Regions from separate parts of the Sporomusa intestinalis genome, predicted to be linked through region 1. Evidence: riboswitches for the same ligand, from Rfam matches in the RefSeq annotation. Region 1 holds a riboswitch; the other holds the start of a gene.
The links. Region 1 has a riboswitch for cobalamin ahead of ACZ481_RS08375 (TonB-dependent receptor plug domain-containing protein). Riboswitches for the same ligand answer to the same signal wherever they lie in the genome.

Region 1 (4,930 bases):
CCAGGCCAATAGTCGGCCGCCCCGCCTGGCAAAAGTCCTGTTTATATTGCTGGAAATCCTGATATACTGCCTGGGCCTGCGGATGATAAATACCATGCCAGGGCAATAAACAGGGCTCCTGGCAAGGATAGGCGGCTCCGAAAAATTCACAGTTCAGCCACAGCAGGCAGTGATAAAGATTGTCAACGCCACCATAGGCAAAATAGCGGCGCAGCAGCAATTCCTGCCTTGGGGTAATGCCATATTGAATTATGTCATCACCGGCATCTTCCACTAAAAAAAGGTGCCTGATCTTATTTTGCCGCATAAATGCCGCTGCATTTTGCAAAAACCGGCAATCCAGACCGGTTCCCATCCAGCGGCAGATAACGATAGCGGCAGCCGCCAGCCGGCTTTGCCATTCGTCGCCCCAGGGTGTCGACTCCTGAATCATTTTACTGCTGCCCGGGACCGCCGGCCGTTGCTGCGCCAGCATTTTCTCGGCCTGGCGCCATAAATAAAGTTGGCGGTCAATGTTTGTTAAAAATAAAATGTTACCCATTTTTCAGCCTCCCCACTTTTACCAGCTAGAACCGAAAAAACCACCCGTACCCGGGTGGTTTTTTCGGTCATTGCCGCTAATGCCCCTGACCGCCGGCCTGCGCATTGACAATATTGCGGAAGAGGTTATGCGCCTCTTGCGCCGTCTTGCCGTCCTCTATCGCTTTTTGGGCCTGTATCAGGGCAGAGCGATATTTCTTGTGGGCCGCGTCAGCAGGAATGTCTGGCAAGTTTTTGGGGTCGAAGTCCATTACCTTACGAAAAATCGCATGAATTTCCCCGGACGGTTTCCCTGCGGCTTTCGCCCACTGAGCGTGTTTCTTTGCACTTTCATAGCGTGATTGTGCATGGGGATCAGAGGGCAGCTCATAAGCAGGATGTTTTTTTTCAGTAAGCATGTCTTTACCTCATTTCAAATGTAGTTTTTTTCCATTCTACTCTATATAGCGGTCATACAGTCAATAGCTTAGAATGTATACTCCATACCGACGCGGATATTCCGCCCCGGGGCGCTCCACCATTGTCCAGCCGGGGTTGCGCTCCAGTTATAACGGGCATTGGAGTGCTCTGCATAAAATCTATCAAAGATATTATTCACTTTTACGAAGGCTTTGACGGCTTTGCTGGCCTGGTAATTGACCCCGATATCCCAGACCCAGTAGGTGTTGGCCGGGAAAAAATCATCCACGGCGTCAGCGGTTTGGGGACCTGGCCTGTCGATAATGCCTTTGCCGACAAGCGAAATGTCTAATTTGCCGGCACTGTAATCAGTGCCGACATTCCAGGCACCTTTAGGAACATAGCCGTCCACATTGGCCGCTCTTTGTTGGGTTGCGTCCACATTGGTATGGGTATAGCCGACAAAAGCACTCATGGCGCTGGAAAATTGCTTGCGCAGCTGAATATCCCAGCCGTCGGCCTTCTCATCGCCGACATTGGCATACCGGGGATAAACATAGCCGATCCGGTCTTTAGAATTCCGTTTAAAAATATGGGCCGAGGCCACAAAGGTATCATCAAGGCGGTGGTTAATGCCGATTTCGGACGTATGGCCTGTTTCCGGCTTAATGTTGGGATTGCCGTAGGTGGTATTGTATAAATGCGACGGCGACGGCGGAATAAAGTATTCGCTGCGGCCCAGGTACATATTGGTTTTATCGCTGAATTTATAGCCCAGATTGATACTGGGGGTAGTATGGCTGCCAAAGCCGGAGTTATTGTCATAACGGACGCCGCCGGTTAATTTCCACTGGCCGGTAATATTCCATTCATCCTGCAGATACAGGGCCCGGTTCGTTAATTTTATCCCGTTAAAGGAAATTACCTTATCTTCGGCAAATTCAAAACCGGTCGTCACCAGATGCGTGTCGGCAAAGTTTTTGGTAACCTGATCGGAAATCCTTACGGTCTTAACCTTGGTTGCGTAAAAATCGCCGCTGTCCAGTTGATACAAATCATCGTACCTATTTATGCCGACTGCGAATTGATTGGTCGTGTTCTCGTCCAACCGGGTATTATAAATCACCCGGCCATTGTAATTATCGGTTGTCCCTGTTTTAAACCGGCTGTCCCACAGGGATTGAAATTTGTAATCGGCCTTATAGGTATCATAAGAAAAGATCAGATCCGATTTCCCGCCGAATTCTTTGGTGAGTTTGATGCCTGTCATATCGGCATTCAAAGCGGCCGGTACCGTAAGGCCGCGGCCATCTTTAAAATCGCCGAGCAGCGATTTCTTGGAAATCACCCGCCAGCCCCAGTCCCCCTGCCGTTCTTCGTGCATAAACGAATAATTCTCGCCCTTGTAGCTGCCGCTTTCCAGCTTTACTTGCGAGCTGTTGCCCTCAATTTTTTTGGTGATGATATTGATAACCCCGCCTTTGGCGTCAGATCCGTACAAAGTAGAAGCAGAACCCTTCAGCACCTCAATACGGTCAATAGTATCCAGGTTGGCAAACATCGATGGCGAAAACTTGGCCCCGGCTGAATTCACTTTAACGCCGTCAATTAACACCACAACCTCGTCGGCACCGTTAATTTTCATGCCATTACTGCCATAATACCCGGCTAAGCTGTAGTTGTTGATAATAACGCCAGGTACTTCCCGCAAGGCCTCCGACAGATTGGCATAATGATTTCTTGCAATCTCTTTGCTCGTGATTACCGTAATATTGGCATTGGCATCAAACTCCTTTACCGGTGTCCGCGTCGCTGTAATAACTACCTCATCGAGAAAATAGGTTTTCACCGCTTCGGCCTGGGCCGTGCCAGGCCCCAGGCCGGCCGCAAGTGTCAGGGCCGAAATAATTGCCAGACTCATCGCTTTTTTCCGGGACACATTTTTTTTCATCAACAAAACCCCTTACTCTGCTCATGTTATCTATATAAAAAAACCTTTCCCCCGCGCGGGGGAAAGGTTTTTAAGCACTGCGCCGGTCTGATTTGCGCACACAAAAGACATGGCAAATAACCACTTGTCAGTATCTTTACCCGTCCTATCACTCGTAGGCTGCGGTAATAAAAACAGGCAGTTCTCCTGGCTCCGGTTCATTGCTCAGCCACGTCTTCCCAAACTGACCTTCAGTGACATGTTGTGGCATCGCTCCCCGTTACAGTGGCGGGACCGCATCGGCGTTGCACCGATTTATCTATTAAGCCTTTCGGCACCTGTCTTCCCATTATTTAATTAATCTGCATAGCAGCGTATTTTAACTTCTAAGGTAAACTATATACCGGTTGTATAGTCAAGCCTTTTATACACTTGACAGGCCCTGATTTATCAATAATAATGATTACAATATTAATTGGCTGTACCGCTTTTGCCGCGCACTAAGTCAGGCGTTCCATTATTGAGATAGGAGAAAAGGGAATATGGCAAATGACAAAGAGAATTACATCACCGCCGGCGAGCTGGCTGCGCTCTACGGTATTCCCAAGCAAACATTATTGTATTATGACAAAAATGAATTACTGGCCCCGGCCTTTGTAAACCAGCACGGCTATCGCTATTATTCTGTTTCGCAATACCTCATACTGGAAATTATTCTCAATATGCGTAAGCTAAATATTCCTATCCAGGCTATCAAAAATTATCTCCAGCATCGCAGCCTGGAAAATTTCGAGCAGTTGCTGCTGGACAAAGAAAAAGAATGCGATAAGCTGATCGAAGAAACGGCCAAGATTAAAAGCAGTTTACAGTTGTCATTGAAAACAATAGCGAAAATCCGCAAAACCCTGTTTGATCAAATTCAACTGAACTATCAGCCGGAAAAAACCTTATTTGTCAGCGAATTGTTAACAGAAGGAATGGCTGTGCGGGAACGGATCAGAATTCTGTCAAGGCACAATCAAACCGCCGTCTCCAAAAAGCACTTCAAAGAATTTACCACCGGCTGGATTATTGCTAAAGATGAGTTTCTGGCCGGGAAATTTAATAAAACCATCCAGTATTTCACACCGGTTGCCCATAATGCCGCCAAAAAGCACTGCTTCGTCCGCCCGGCCGGCTTATATCTGACAATGCGCTTCCGGGGGACCTATTATCAAGAGGCGCCAACCGTATATAAAAAAATTATGGAATTCATTGCGCTTAACCGACTGACAATTATGAGCAATATCTATCTGCTCCCCCTGCAGAATCATTGGCTGACCCAGGATACAAACGCCTATATCAACCAAATCTCTTTTCAGGTTGCTTATCCGTCGTAAGCCAGCTGCCGGAATCCAACCGGCGGCTTTTTAGCCTGGTTACTGACCAAAAGGCCTGCCGGCCAAATCGCCGGCAGGCCTTTTGCGCCGCCGCAGGGTTTTATTTAAGTTTATTAACCGCCACATTCCCCCCCAAACGCCACAGGCTGATATTATTTATCCCCTGTTCCCGGGCAACGGCAAGCCAGTAATTTAATGTTTTCACATCAGCATACCATACCTGGTAGGCAATGCCGTTATCCTGATAAGAATACACCAGGCACTGGCTTTCGCCGTCCCTAACGGGCTCCGCCTCGTAAACCGCGGCCAGGGTTTTGGCCTCTGCTTCCGTCAGAAAGCGCTTTTCCCCGTTATCGCTCCACAGGCAGCCGCCGGTGGACAAGGCCAGCGATTTTTCCCCAGGTAAAGCCTGCATGCGGGCCGCTGTCTTTTGGATAAACGCCTTATCGGCCTTTGGCCCTGGTCCGCTGTGCACGCCATAAAGATTATAAGCCATAACCACATATTCGGGCCCCGGGGGAAAAGCGGCGGCGGCAAACGGTGTCCCCGGCTCCAGCACCAGCCTCAGCTTCAAGTCATTTTGCCGGGCTTTGGCATATAGTTTATCGGCAAAGGTTAAAAATAACCGGCCGACTTCTTCCTCTTTCCATATTCTTTCATAATCAATCTCAATGCCGTCAAA
Region 2 (4,930 bases), 980 kb from region 1:
ATACAGGAAATAAGCCGGGCAACCGGCTAATTAGGGGAGGAAGACAATGAAAAGTTATGTGCGACTGGGACTACTGCTTGTTGTTATTTTATGTTATAGCTTTGTTCCCTGCCTCGGCAGTGAGCGGGTGGAGCTCTATACCCTGTCAACAGGTGATCGCGTTTACCGGCAGGATACCAGTATTGTAGTTGCCTTTAATAACCCCAGGGATGTGCTGAGTACCTCCCTGCTTAATGGCGGCTACAGTAACAACCTGAAAGCGGTGTTTAATCATGACATGAAAGCCGCGACCAATGTTGACGCCGCGACCTATCTTGATTATCTGGGGAGTGTAGCCGGAACGCTGGGGTTTAATCCCGGTCAGGTCACCGGCATGGGGACGGCTGCTTCTATGACCAATGTCGCCATTCAGACCGAAAGCTACCAGAGCCTGACGGTGACAGCCATTGTCACCGGCGGGGTGGAAGGCAACGGCGGCCGGGCCGGAGATCCTGCTGACTATTTTAATCCCGGGAAAAGGACAACCCTGCATAAGCCAGGGACTATTAACATTATGCTGGTTATTGATGCTGATATTCCCCAAGGCAAAGTGGCCAGGGCGCTGGTGACCTGCACTGAGGCCAAGACAGCTGCTTTACAGGAACTCATGGCCGGCAGCAGGTATTCGACCGGATTGGCTACCGGTTCGGGGACCGATCAGACTATTGTGATCACTAATCCGGGGTCTTCACTATATCTGGAAGATACAGGCAAGCATTCCAAACTGGGAGAACTGATCGGCCGGACAGTAAAGCAGGCTGTTAAAGAAGCCTTGCTGCGGCAGACCGGACTGTCGCCGGCAAGACAGCACAGTGTGCTGCGGCGGCTAAACCGTTACGGCGTGACGGAGGATACGCTGTATCAGCACTATCAGCAGGAATACGGGCTTATTGACAAACCGCGTTTTGCAACAGCCCTGGGCCAAGTGGACAAAGACCCGGACCTGGTAACCGGCACCTCGCTGTATGTGCACCTGCTGGATCAGTTCCAGTGGCAGCTGCTGAGCGGCGAGGAACTGACCCGGGCCGGCAATGATGTATTGCGGCTGACAGCCGGCAAATATGGGGTATTATCGCCCCTGACGGCCGCCGATGAGCTGGAGCCCAGCGTCCGGGCCTGGTCCGGACTGGTGGTCAGGATTGTGGCCGACCGGATAAGCCGGTGAAAATTTTTGTTGACAGGTCCATAGGCAACATGATAGGATCATAATAGTTAGTGAAAAAAACCACGTTTTCTTAATTTCATAATGGAGTTAGGTGCCCTGCGGGGCTTAATAGGGAAGACCGGTGTAAGGCCGGCGCGGTCCCGCCACTGTAATGGGGAGTGAAGCCAAGATATGCCACTGGGAGGTTACGCCCGGGAAGGTTTGGCACGCTGTGATCCAGAGCCAGGAGAACTGCCTAGCTGACGGTTTCCGGTTTTACCCACGGGCGATGGGGAGGGAATTACAGTGCTTTCACTGAAGTTTGCTCCTGGTTATTAACCAGGAGTTTATATTTGGTATCCTGTAGAATCTCTCCCGGCGGCTAAATGGCAGCCGGGAGTTTTCTAATATATACTCCTCCTTCTTGTGATTCATAGATGTTGTGCCCTCTTGGCACGGGGTCGTTACGACCCTTTCTTTTTTTGCCGGCCGGTCCTTCCAGGCAGGTACGGCTAAGGGAAAAACAAAATTGACTAACCGGCAATATTGTGTTAGTATGTTTCCGGGTGATAATACAGCCTGACAACTTAATACTCATCTTTGAGACAGGTGCCCTACGGGGCTTAATAGGGAAGACCGGTGTAATACCGGCGCGGTCCCGCCACTGTAACGGGGAGTGAAGCCAAAATATGCCACTGGGGCGTTTAGCCCTGGGAAGGTTTGGCCGAGCCATGAGCCGGAGCCAGGAGAACTGCTTGTCTGACAGTCACCGTTTTACCCACGAGCGATGGGGAGGGGATTAATGGCGCAGTTTATTTGTTATGCCATTGTTCATAAACTACCCCTCCCGCATGTCGCTGGAGGGGTTTATTATTGTCAAGTGAATAAGATTGAGACAGGTGCCCTGCGGGGCTTAATAGGGAAGACCGGTGAAATTGCCGGCGCGGTCCCGCCACTGTAACGGGGAGTGAAGCCAAGATATGCCACTGGGACGTTAGTTCTGGGAAGGTTTGGCCGAGCCATGAGCCGGAGCCAGGAGAACTGCCTGTCTGACAATCACCGGTTTTACCCACGAGCGATGGGGAGGGGATTAATTAAGAATCATTGCCATACGGCCTTAGCCGGGGGCGTTTTTGATTGCTTTTTTAACCAGCCTCGCTGACATGCTCAGGGAGGTTTTTTGCTATCCCGAGGCAGAGACTGACTTCAGCTACGCGGTTCCCGTTCTGAGAGCTGCGGGGAGAAGGTTCAAGCCCTCAAATATATAAAGCAAGGCTTACTTAATAAGCCGGGCTTATCCAGTGAGTCAGGCTGCCCTAATTCCTATGGCAAAGCAGGGGTAGGGCGACCCATTTGCTGGAGATACAAGCTAGGAGGGGTTGAAATGATCATGCATAGTGTGGCGTCACCGGCCGCGAGTCAGGAGGAAAACCTTATCATCCCTATTTCCGCGTCATTGAGCATCGAGCCGTTTATTGCTTTGACAAAGCGGATAAAAATCCACGACAAGGCTGTGTCGGCAGGCCTTGAATGCTTACAAGAATCTATGGTCCCCACTGATTTTGCAAGATATATTGAAAGCCTGGTAGATATGCGTACCTGCAACGGTACATTGTGGCTGTTGACAGATCAGGCCATGCACAAAACGCTGCTGGAGCGTAATTTTATGCTCCAGTTGCGCAATGCGTTTACCGGATTCCGTATCAGGATTATAAGTCAGGGATAAGCACAAGGGGGACATCTGTAAATGAAAGAAAAAGAAATAAAAACAGAGCCTGCTGCCGCCGGCAGACTGTTCGGTGAATTTCCCGCACCCACATTTGAGCAGTGGCGGACAGAGGCAGAAAAGGCGCTTAAAGGCGCCAAGTTTGAAAGCAGATTAGTTACGCAGACTTATGAAGACATTGCCTTACAACCCATTTATACTCCGGACAATCTGCCGGATTCCGAATTGCCCAGCCCTCCCGGCAGCCAGCCGTTTGTCCGGGGAACCCGGGCCGGCGGCTACCTGACAGCCCCCTGGCTGATTGCCCAGATTTGTGACCAGCCTCTGGGCAGGGAAGTAAATGCGGTATTGAAAAATGAGTTAACCAGAGGGCTGCAGGCGATTTATTTACAGCTGGATAAGGCCACTCTCGCCGGCGAGGACCCCGATTGCACTGCTGCCGGCAAAATCGGCGATCAGGGTTTTTCTCTGGCCAGCCTTGCCGACTTGCTGCAGGCACTGGACGGGGTTGCTCTTAAACAATGGCCGGTCATCATGCAGTGCGGTGTCAGCCAGTTGCCGGTTATTGCCTTAGTGGCCGGTGCGGCCCAGGCCCAGGGGGTTGAACTGAAAGAGCTGACAGGGGCCATTACCGCTGATCCCTTAGGGGTATTGGTACAACAGGGGTATTTGTCCGTTGACCTGGAAGCGCTGTACGACGAAATGGCGGCGGTGACCTTCTGGGCCGACAGCCAGGCTCCACAGCTCAAAACCATACTGGCTGATGCCAGTCCGTACCATGATGCCGGCGGCAATGCCGTACAGGAACTGGCTTTTGTTTTAGCGACAGCCGTAGAGTATGTCAATAAACTGCAGGAGCGCGGACTGAATTTTTCTGTAATCTCCCGGCATTTACGGTTTTCCTTTTCGCTTGGCGCCAATATGTTTATGGAGCTGGCAAAAATCAGGGCGGCCCGTGTATTGTGGAATCAGGTTGCCCAGGCCTTTGGCGGTAAAGAGGCAGATTGCGCGGCTAATATTCACGGCCGGACATCGCGCTTCACCAAGACAATATATGATCCTTATGTTAACATGCTGCGGACAACTACCGAAGCTTTCGCCGGGGTGGCTGGCGGGCTTGACAGTTTATATGTCGGGCCATTTGATGAGGTTATCAGGCCCAGCGACGAATTTTCCCGCCGGATTGCCCGCAATACCCAGCTTATGCTGCAGCAGGAATGCTCCTTATTACAGCCTGTTGATCCGGCCGGCGGGTCCTGGTATGTAGAAGCCTTAACCGGGGAACTGGCGCAAAAAGCCTGGGACCTGTTCCGCAGAACAGAAGCTTTTGGGGGTATGCTGCAGGCCGTGAAGGCTGGATTTCCCCAGGATCAGGCGGCAGCCACCGCGCAAAAGCGGGCGTCCAATCTGTCTAAACGGCGGGATGCTATTGTTGGCACCAATGTATATGCCAACCTGACAGAAAAACCTTTGGAAAAACCGGTGACCAATCCGGAAGCCATCCGGTCGCTCCGGATCAGCGAGCTGCAGGAATTCCGCGCGGCTGCCGATATCGGGCGGCGTATGCGGTGCCTGGAGCACCTGGCTGAACAGAGAAATAATGTAACAGAAAAAACCGTGGCCGATGCTGTAGACGCAGTCAACGCCGGCTGCTCGCTGGGTGAAATGCTGGCTGCCCTGCGGAGCCCCGCTGCAGCGGCACTGACAGTTATGCCTTTGCGCCTGCACCGGGCAGCGCAGCTTTATGAAACAGTACGGCTGACGACTGAGCAGTATGTAAGTCAGGGCTGGGAAAACCTGAAAATCTTTTTGGCTAATATGGGACCCATTCCCCAGCATAAACCCAGGGCCGATTTTAGCCGCGGTTTCTTTGAAGTCGGCGGCTTTACCCTGATTGGCAATGAGGGCTTTGACACCCCGGAAACTGCAGTGGCCGCAGCTGGCAAGGCTCAGGCCGATGCTGTCGTTATTTGCTCGACTGACGCCGTTTACCCTGAGCTTGTGCCGCAACTGGCCAGGCA

Region 2: another riboswitch for cobalamin. It lies ahead of ACZ481_RS04085 (hypothetical protein); the one in region 1 lies ahead of ACZ481_RS08375 (TonB-dependent receptor plug domain-containing protein).

What each region holds. Positions count from the first base shown of each region.
Region 1 is NZ_AP042390.1:1,858,940-1,863,869, reverse strand. Features, by position in the region: gene cobN (cobaltochelatase subunit CobN) at 1-541, opposite strand, end outside; gene ACZ481_RS08380 (hypothetical protein) at 618-938, opposite strand; gene ACZ481_RS08375 (TonB-dependent receptor plug domain-containing protein) at 1,007-2,890, opposite strand; cobalamin riboswitch at 3,050-3,226, opposite strand; gene ACZ481_RS08370 (MerR family transcriptional regulator) at 3,412-4,248, shown strand; gene ACZ481_RS08365 (glycosyl hydrolase family 18 protein) at 4,349-4,930, opposite strand, start outside.
Region 2 is NZ_AP042390.1:882,922-887,851, forward strand. Features, by position in the region: gene ACZ481_RS04080 (adenosylcobinamide amidohydrolase) at 47-1,204, shown strand; cobalamin riboswitch at 1,277-1,457, shown strand; cobalamin riboswitch at 1,774-1,956, shown strand; cobalamin riboswitch at 2,064-2,246, shown strand; gene ACZ481_RS04085 (hypothetical protein) at 2,568-2,909, shown strand; gene ACZ481_RS04090 (methylmalonyl-CoA mutase family protein) at 2,931-4,930, shown strand, end outside.